One region of the Brevibacillus gelatini genome, then DNA from elsewhere that is predicted to be linked to it. Evidence: riboswitches for the same ligand, from Rfam matches in the RefSeq annotation. Region 1 holds a riboswitch; the other holds the start of a gene.
What was found. A riboswitch is a leader RNA that binds a small molecule or an ion and turns the genes downstream of it on or off. The one in region 1 is predicted to bind glycine.
Positions count from the first base shown of each region.

Region 2: linked by a shared signal. The riboswitch ahead of gcvT (glycine cleavage system aminomethyltransferase GcvT) and the one ahead of AAFJ72_RS06165 (serine dehydratase beta chain) in region 1 are both predicted to bind glycine.

Region 1 is NZ_CP154342.1:1,222,243-1,226,965, forward strand. Features, by position in the region: gene AAFJ72_RS06155 (YebC/PmpR family DNA-binding transcriptional regulator) at 1-427, shown strand, start outside; gene AAFJ72_RS06160 (ABC transporter substrate-binding protein) at 783-1,733, opposite strand; glycine riboswitch at 2,002-2,106, shown strand; partial or broken gene AAFJ72_RS06165 (serine dehydratase beta chain) at 2,444-2,890, shown strand; gene sdaAA (L-serine ammonia-lyase, iron-sulfur-dependent, subunit alpha) at 2,892-3,764, shown strand; gene gcvH (glycine cleavage system protein GcvH) at 3,787-4,176, shown strand; gene purU (formyltetrahydrofolate deformylase) at 4,247-4,723, shown strand, end outside.
Region 2 is NZ_CP154342.1:1,875,429-1,880,151, reverse strand. Features, by position in the region: gene gcvPA (aminomethyl-transferring glycine dehydrogenase subunit GcvPA) at 1-755, opposite strand, end outside; gene gcvT (glycine cleavage system aminomethyltransferase GcvT) at 798-1,901, opposite strand; glycine riboswitch at 1,994-2,110, opposite strand; glycine riboswitch at 2,111-2,207, opposite strand; gene AAFJ72_RS09285 (DEAD/DEAH box helicase) at 2,428-4,128, shown strand; gene AAFJ72_RS09280 (YqhG family protein) at 4,162-4,723, shown strand, end outside.

The DNA.
Region 1 (4,723 bases):
CTTGACCAACAACGTAAACCGCACGGCGTCTGAAGTGCGCGCCGCCTTCAACAAAAACGGCGGCAACATGGGTGTGACTGGCTCTGTAGCCTACATGTTCGACCCGACGGCAGTATTTGGCCTCGAAGGCAAAACAGCCGAGGAAGTGCTCGAAATTTTGATGGAAGCCGACGTAGACGTCCGCGACATTTTGGAAGAAGACGGGGCCGTCATCGTCTACGCTGAGCCGGAGCAGTTCCATGCCGTGCAGGAAGCGCTGAAAAAAGCGGGCATCAGCGAATTTACTGTCGCCGAGCTGACCATGCTCCCGCAAAACGAAGTGACGCTTTCCGCAGAAGCGCAAGCCCAGTTTGAAAAAATGATCGACGCTCTCGAAGACCTGGATGATGTGCAGCAGGTGTACCACAACGTCGATCTTGGAGAATAATTCAGTGTTGCAAGACCTTTGCTGCTTCGGTGGCGAAGGTCTTTTTCCTATGGCAAAATGGCAAAAAGAAAACCGCCTCCGAAAAGGAGACGGCATACATCGAGCTCGCTAGCTTTGAGGTGTTACCGATCACTGCGTGCGACGCATCTACCTCCAGTATGAAGTTAGAAGCTGTTAGCACTGTTGCGGTTTTCCTCTGTTCACTAGGTGATCGTGTAAATCATCCATGGCGCATCGCCTCCGTAGAAGACTACAGCCTTGTTTGAAAACACACCACCGAGCTCGATGAGTATAGTATGATCTGATTGACCGCTTTTATACACGCGAAATGCTTCAACTGTAAAGAGCAAGATGCTTATTTCAACAACCGCGCGGACAGCGCGTTCAAAAACGACTGGTTGCTGTAGGCGGTGCCTCCCGCCAATCCCGGGTTGACTGCATTTTCGTAGACCTGGCGGTTTTGAACCGCGCGCAGATTGCTCCATTCGCTTTGCTGTTTCAACTGCTCGAAAGCTTTGGCGGCGGCGGGATCGCTGCTTTTGTCGACCATGACAAACAAATAATCCGGGTCTGCCTGTGCCAGCTCTGCAAGGGAAAGCGGTACGGGCTCTTTTGCTTGCTCGACGACGCCTGGTGTCGCCAGTCCGAGATCGGTGTACAGCAAGTAGTTGTACCGCTCGTTTTTCGGATAGACGAGAAAAGCGCCTTCGTGAAACCATGCGGTCAAAACGATTTTGTCCTTGAGCGAAGCCAGCTTTTCACGCGTCTTTTCTATATTCGTCCGCACCTTGCTCACAATCGCATCGACGTTGGCGTCTTTGCCGCGCACCTCGGCAAGCAGCCGCAGATTGTCTTCCCAGTGCGCCCCGTTCGAGGAGACAGGGATCACCGTTGCCGCTGTTTCCAGCTTGCTGCGTTTTTCTGCGGACGTCTTGTCGGAAGTCAGGATGGTGTCCGGCCCCAAGGCGGCAAGATCGCCGACGTGGTCGATAATGTCCGCAGGGAGCTTCTGCGTATTTTGCGTAATCGCCGCGTATTCCTGCGGAAACGCCCCGTTTTTTTCGACCGTGGCGGCAAACGGCGGGATGCCTGTCAAAAGCGCATCTTCAAAGCTGCTGCGCGATTCAATAAAGGCGATTTGTTTGGTTCGTGCGGGGATTGTATAGGTGTTGCCCAAATACTGGATAGAACGTGTCGGCTTTGCGGCAGGATCGCCTGCGGCTTGTCCTCCTGGCCCGTTCGCACCGCATGCTGAAAGCAACAATAAAACAGCCGTTACAGGGATGGCCAGTAGCTTTTTATACATCCTTCGTCACTCCGATCGTACCTTGGTCTGTTAGTGGCATGAGAGGTCTTCCCAGTAAATTATAGGGTACCCGGATCGGGAGGGACTCCTTCATTCCTGAACTTTTTCAGACATTATGATGTCGGGCCTCCTTATAAATACATGAATGGAAAAGGGGGCGGCGTCAGCAGGTATAACAGACTGAATAATGGTTTTTTTCAGAATTGACATTGGCAGAGTGAGTATGCTTTACTAAAATCAATGATATGCAAGAAGTGAATAGTAGCGGATGATGGTTGTAGGAGAGACTAAACGAACGGTTTAGCACCGAAGGAGCAAGTCCCATAAAAGCCTTGGGATCAATCTCTCAGGTACCAGATACTACAAGCGGACGCACCTCTGGAGAGCGCTGACAAAGCCACCCAAGGGGAATACTCCTGGATCGCTTCAGGAGTTAAACTCTCAGGTAAAAAGGACAGAGGAAAGGTAGGGTATCGTCACTCTATCTTTCCCCTGTCCTTTTTTTCTGTGCAAAAGGATGGAAAGGTAGCGGTCGATGTTTTTCCACACGTTTCCAGGGGGCGATGTCATGAGCTTGCAGGAGCGCAACCAGTCTGCTGGACCAGAAGCTCGCAGTGAAGCAGTCAGGAGGGGCGACGATGGTATACAACAGCTGCTTTGACATTATCGGGCCGATCATGGTTGGCCCGTCCAGTTCGCATACGGCGGGGGTCGTGACGATTGGGAAGTTCGTCCACGACTTTCTCGGCGGCGGCATCGAGTCAGCCGAGATCGTGTTTTACGACTCCTTTTCGGAAACGCACAAGGGGCACGGGACAGACAAAGCGATCGTCGGCGGACTGCTCGGGCTGGACACGGATGACAGCCGCATCCGCGTGGCGCTTGAGCTGGCGGCAAAAAGAGGTGTTCGCCTCGCGTTCGAATGCCGGGGCGAGTGCCCGTATTACGACCATCCCAACACGCTGCTGGTCCGGGCGAAAACAGCCCGCGTTACGGCGGTCATCGGCGGTGTTTCGCTTGGCGGGGGCATCTCGAAAATTTTTTACGTCAACGAGTTCGCCGTCGACATCCCGCTGAACGCGCCGTACGACCTGAATGAGCTGCGAAACAAGCTTTGGCAAAAAACACGCTGTGAAGCTGTGGCAGGAGGTGCATAAGATGGACTTTGCCTCCATGGAAGAGCTGTTGGCTCTTTGTGAAGCGACGAACAAAAGCATAGCGGAAGTGATGGTGGCCCGCGAGAGCGCAAAAAGCGGCCGGCCGGAGCAGGAGATTGTCGAAGGGATGAAGCAGCGGCTGGTCAGGATGAAAGAGGCGATTGACCAGGGGGTAGCGGATCGCACGCTGGCGCCAAGCGGCATATCTGGCGGGGATGCCTACAAACTGGAGCGCTATCTGGAAAAAGGCGAGCAACTCACGGGGCAGATTGTCGGGGACGCGATGAAGTTTGCCTTCGCCACCTCGGAAATGAACGCGCGAATGGGAATCATCGTTGCGACGCCGACAGCAGGCTCGGCAGGGATTTTGCCCGGCTGCCTGTTTTCGTTGCATGAAAATCAAAAGTACACGTTCGAGCATCTGGTGATGGCGCTGTTCACGGCGAGCGCCATCGGCTATGTGATCGCCAACCGCGCCTTTATCTCGGGAGCGGCAGGGGGATGCCAGGCGGAAGTCGGCTCGGCGACGGCCATGGCTGCTGCGGCCATCGTCGAGACAAAGCAGGGAACGCCGCGCCAGGCCGTGCATGCTGCGGCCATCGCCTTGAAGTCCATGCTCGGCCTCGTCTGTGACCCGGTTGCCGGACTGGTAGAGGTTCCGTGCATCAAGCGCAATGTGCTCGGTTCCTCGCTCGCCTTTTCCGCCGCCGATATTGCCCTGGCCGGGATCGAGAGCCAGATTCCGTGCGATGAAGTGATCGGGGCGATGTACGAGATTGGGAAAAAAATGCCGCGTGCTTACCGCGAAACCGCGCTGGGCGGCCTGGCCGTCACGCCGACAGGCTCAGCCGTCAAAGAGAGAATCATGAAATAAAACGATACGGAGGAGAGTAGACATGAGTAAAGTTGTAGAAAACTGGCTGTACAGCAAGGAGCACGAGTGGGTAGAGGTGCTCAGCGAGACGCGCGTGCGCGTAGGGATTACCGATTTTGCCCAAAGTCAACTGGGGGACCTCGTGTTTGTCGAGCTTCCGCAGGTGGGTACCGAAGTGGTCGCCAATCAAACCATGGGCACGGTAGAGTCGGTCAAGGCCGTATCGGACCTGTTTTCGCCAGTCAGCGGCAAAGTCGTGGAAGTAAACAGCGAGCTGGAAGACAGCCCGGAGATCATCAACACGGATGCGTACCAAAAAGGCTGGATGATTGTCGTGGAAATCAGCGACCCGAGTGAGCTGTCCGAACTGCTTACTGCCGAACAGTACGCCGAATTTGCCTTGGAGGAATGAGCGTAAATGCTCCCGACGGATTGGGCAGTCTATGGGAAAGGGAAAAGCATCCAAAACGGGAGGAACCTATATGAACCAAGAGCCTGCAAAAAACGAAAATCGGGCGATCCTGCTCATTTCGTGCCCGGAGCGGCTGGGCATCATCTCGGCCGTCTCCAACCTGCTATTCAGCTACAAAGCGAACATTGTGCAGTTCGACCAGCATACGACAGACCCGCGCGACGGCATGTTTTTCATGCGCATTTTGTTTGATCTGGAGACGCTGTCCGAATCGTTCGGACAACTTGAGCAGGACCTGGCGAAAATGGCCAAGGATTACCCGATGGACTGGCGGCTCAGCAAAGAAAGCCAGAAAAAGCGCATGGCGATTTTCGTCTCGAAAATGGACCACTGTCTCGTCGAATTGCTCTGGCGCGTCAAGTCGCAGGAAATCCGCGTGGATATACCCATGGTCATCAGCAATCATCCGGACGCAAAAGAGACGGTGGAAGCGTACGGAATTCCTTTTTACCACATTCCGCTCACTACCCAGAGCAAGGAAGAGGCG
Region 2 (4,723 bases), 650 kb from region 1:
GCTTCCAGTACGCCAAGGGCAAGCGGGTTGGCGGACGTGACAAACAGTGCGCCTTTGCCATGGGCAATCGGCTCGATTGCTGCCAGGTCCTCGACGTTTCCGAAGAAGTTCGGGTATTGGACGATGACAGCCGCCGTATTTTCGTCCACAGCCGCTTCCAGCGCTGCGAGATCGGTCACTCCGTTGCTGTCGAGCCCAACCTCGACCAGCTCCACGCTTTGTCCGTAGGCGTATGTTTTCAGAACGCCGCGCGCTTCTGGATGAACAGCACGGGAGACGACAACGCGTTTTTTGCCCGTGTGGCCAGCCGCCATCATCGCCGCTTCTGCCAGCGAAGTCGCCCCATCGTACATGGAGGAGTTCGCTACTTCCATTCCGGTCAGTTCACATACCATCGTCTGGAATTCAAAAATCGCTTGCAGCTCACCCTGACTGATCTCAGGCTGATACGGCGTGTACGCTGTAAAAAATTCTCCGCGCAACAGCATGTGGTTCACTGTGCTCGGCATGTAGTGCTGGTAAACACCAGCGCCCAAAAAGTTTACGTGCGTGTTGAAGTTGACGTTTTTATTGGCCAGACGCGAGAAGTATTTCACCAGTTCCGGCTCGGACAGAGCTTCCGGAATGTTCAGCGCACCTTTGAAGCGCACTTCTTCCGGAATGTCTGCAAACAGGTCTTCTACACTGGAAACGCCCAGGGTATCGAGCATTTCGCGCTTGTCCTGATCGGTTTGGGGCAGGTAGCGATATTTCACGAACGTTGTCCTCCTCAAAATAAATGTATAGTGAGCGATTGCCTAGTTTTTCGGACGTTTGTAAAAAGGAGTGGCTACGACCTCGGCTTTGAGGCGCTTTCCGCGAATCTCCACTTCCAGCTGGGTGCCAAGCGCCGCATGCTCGCTTTTGACGAGCGCCAGGCCGACATTTTTCTTCAAGGTTGGGGATTGTGTACCTGTCGTCACTTCGCCCACCAGTTCTTCTCCGGCATAGACCGGGTAGTGCGTGCGCGGAATGCCGCGGTCAATCATCTCGATGCCGACGAGCTTGCGAGGCGCACCGTTTTCCTTTTGCGCCTTGAGCACTTCCTGGCCGATGAACGGCACTTCTTTGTCCACCTTCACCGCGAAGCCGATCCCCGCCTCAATCGGCGTGATGTCTTTGCTCAGCTCCTGACCGTACAGCGGCAGCTTGGCTTCGAAACGCAGCGTGTCGCGTGCGCCAAGTCCGCAAGGCAAAAGTCCGTCTTCCTTGCCGGCTGCAAGCAGCGCGTCCCACAGCTCTGCTGCGCGATCGGCCGCCAGGTAAATCTCAAAGCCGTCCTCGCCAGTATAGCCCGTGCGAGAGACAAGTGCCGGAATGCCAGCGATCTCTACGTCACGCTCGAAGCGGAAGAAGCCGATTTTCGACAGGTCTGTCGCGGTCAGCTTTCGCAAGATCGATTCGGCCAAAGGTCCCTGAATGGCGAGCTGCGCCGTTTGCGGCGAAATGTTTTCAATGGTCACACCTGGAATCAGGTGCTCTTTCAGCCATTCATAGTCTTTGTCAATGTTTCCGGCGTTAATGACGAGCAGGTAATGGTCGTCTGCGTATTTGTAAACGAGCAGATCGTCGACCGTACCGCCGTCCGGGTAGCAGAGCACACTGTACTGCGCTTGCCCGACAGCCAGCTTGGACACGTCGTTGGTGGTGACGCGCTGCAAATATTCGAGCGCACTCTCGCCTTTTACGTCTACCTCGCCCATGTGAGATACGTCAAACAAACCTGCTTTCGTGCGAACGGCTTCGTGCTCCTGGCCAATGCTGGAGAACTGTACAGGCAGCTCCCAACCACCGAAGTCAATCGTTTTGGCGCCGTATTTCGCGTAGGAATCAAATAGTGGCGTTCTTTTCAGATTGGACATGTGTGGCACCTCCTAAAGGCTGTTAGTCGGCATTGCTCCCCATGAAAAAACAGAGGCGAAAAAACGGGTACACCAAAAAGAATGGTGCCCATTTTTCCTCCTCTGTCCTTGGTACCTGAGAGTTACCTTGCCAATCAAGCGCGGCGGGGATCACCGCACCTGCAAGTTTCCCCTTTGGTGGCTCCATGATCGAGCTCTCTCCAGAGTTGCGTCCAGTAGAGGTTCTTTTGCCTGAGAGATTCACCGGTTCCGGCTTGCTCCTTCGGCGCTGCAGTGGTTCGCGCAGTCTCTCCCTGCTACTATCATTCGCTGTGGGTAGATGGTCATACATAAGTTTTTGCTGCGATTTCCATACTAATAAAAGAACTTCCTCTTTATCCTACCATGAGTGTCCGCTGTTGAAAATATGCAAATTAACAGTCAGATCAAGAAACGCTTAACAAAATGATAGATACGGTAACGATTGTTAAGTTTTTTGATAAGGCGTATGAAAGTTATGGCAGAGCTTTGTAAAGGAGTAACCTATATGCCGAATATTCCCGTTTCATTCGACACGAGCTGGATAGCCCCGCTGACGGAGCGCCTGCACGAAGACGGCCCCTGGGACAAATGGGAGCTGTTCAAGCTGGCGCTGGAAGCGGAAGAGGCCATGGCTGTCCGCGAGTTCGATCAGTTGCAATGCCTGAAATACTTGCCGCTTCTCTCCCCGTTTCCCCACCAGTTGCAGACGGCGGAACGGGTGCTCAACGAAATGCGCGGGCGCGCCATTCTCGCTGACGAGGTCGGTCTTGGCAAGACGATTGAAGCCGGGCTGATTATGAAGGAGTACATGGTCAGAGGGCTGGCGAAAAAAATTCTCGTGCTCGTTCCCGCCTCCCTCGTCATCCAGTGGACGAAGGAATTGCAGCAAAAATTCGGCATTCCTGCTGTGGCGCAAAAAAAGGAGTACATGTGGAGACAGCATGAGGTTGTCGTCGCTTCCATCGACACAGCGAAAAGAGACCCGCATCGCCGCCACGTGCTCGACATCGACTACGACATGCTGATTATCGACGAGGCGCACAAGCTCAAGAACAGGCGGACGCGAAACTATCAGTTCGTGAAGGAAATTCGCAAAAAATATTGCCTGCTGCTCACGGCCACCCCGATCCAGAACGAAATGGACGAGCTGTACAACCTGATTAATTTGTTGAAGCCGGGGCACCTCGGGCACTCCGCGTCGTTTGCCTCCAATTACGTCGAAGGGAAGCGCCAGTCGAAAAACAGCGACAAATTGCGCGAAGAAATTGAAAAAGTAATGATTCGCAACAAGCGAAGCGACGGCGGCATCCAGTTCACCAGCCGACGCGTCCAGTCGATTCCCATCGAGCTGTCGCAGGAGGAAATGGAGCTGTACGAGGGCGTCACCCGCTTTGTGCGCGACCAGTACCAGGCAGAGTCAGGGCTGTTCAACTCACTCGCGTTGATTACGCTCCAGCGCGAGGTTTGCTCCAGCAAGGAAGCCGCCTTCATGACGCTGTACAACATGCACCAGCGCACCAGCGAAGATTCTCCCCTGCGCGGCCAAATTTTGCAGCTGGTGGAGATGATTAAGCGGATCGAGACGCATTCCAAGGCGGCAAAAACGGTCGAGCTGCTCCAGGAGATCAACGACAAAGTCATCATTTTCACCGAGTACCGGGCGACGCAAAACTACCTGCAAAAATATTTGCATGACCACGGCATTACCTCTGTGCCGTTTCGCGGCGGATTCAAGCGCAGCAAAAAGGACTGGATGACCGACCTGTTTCAAAACCGCGCGCAGGTGCTCATCGCCACCGAAGCAGGTGGAGAAGGCATCAACCTGCAGTTTTGCAATCAGGTCATCAACTACGACATGCCGTGGAACCCGATGCGCGTCGAACAGCGGATCGGCCGCGTCCACCGTCTCGGCCAGAAGCGGGACGTGCACATTTACAATTTGTCCACCGTCGGCACAATCGAGGAGCACATTCTGAAACTCCTGTATGAAAAAATCGACCTGTTCGAGATGGTGATCGGCGAGCTGGACGACATCGTGGAGCGGCTCAACCTCAGTTCGTCCCTGGAAGAAAATCTGACCCAGATCATCATGGACTCCAAATCGACCCGCGAAATGGCCATCAAGCTCGACAACATGGGCCAGGCGATCCGCGCCAGCCGACAACTGCACGCCTCCCCTGCCCTGTCGGGAGCAGCAGAGCAATAGCCAAAACGCCCAAAAGAAAAGAGGTTTCCCCTGATGCAAGCCAACCAGGTCAGGCAATTTGTAGAACGCTACCTCGCGGCTTTTTCCGCACACATCGTCGAAACCCATCCGGATTACTTGACGGTCAAACTTCCGGTTGAGGTGGACAAGGATATTGGCAACCGCCCGTTTTACTGGAGTTGGGTCGAAAAAATGAATCTGGCTTACCAGCCGCTCGTGCTCACCTTTGCGTTTCATCCGGACCGGATGCCGGACGGACTGCGGGTCGAGCATCTGCATCTGGGTGCGATGCGCATGCAGCAAATTTTTGCCTCCGCGAAAAAGCACGGACGCTTTTTATGCATGTACGAGAAAAATACCGCTTCCCTGCCGGGCGCAGGCAAGCGCCGCTCCACGCCGCTCGTTCCCTGGCTCGGGCTCAACCTGAAAGTATCGCTCATCTGCGACAAGCGTCGCGACATCATGCTCTATCTCGGGATCAACCTGCACCAGCCGCGCCTCGTGCACGATTTTGCCTCATTCTTGTTTCAGCTGCCACTCTCCCCAACCATCCCGGATTACTTTTACACCCTCGACCGGAAGCTGTCTGTGGAAG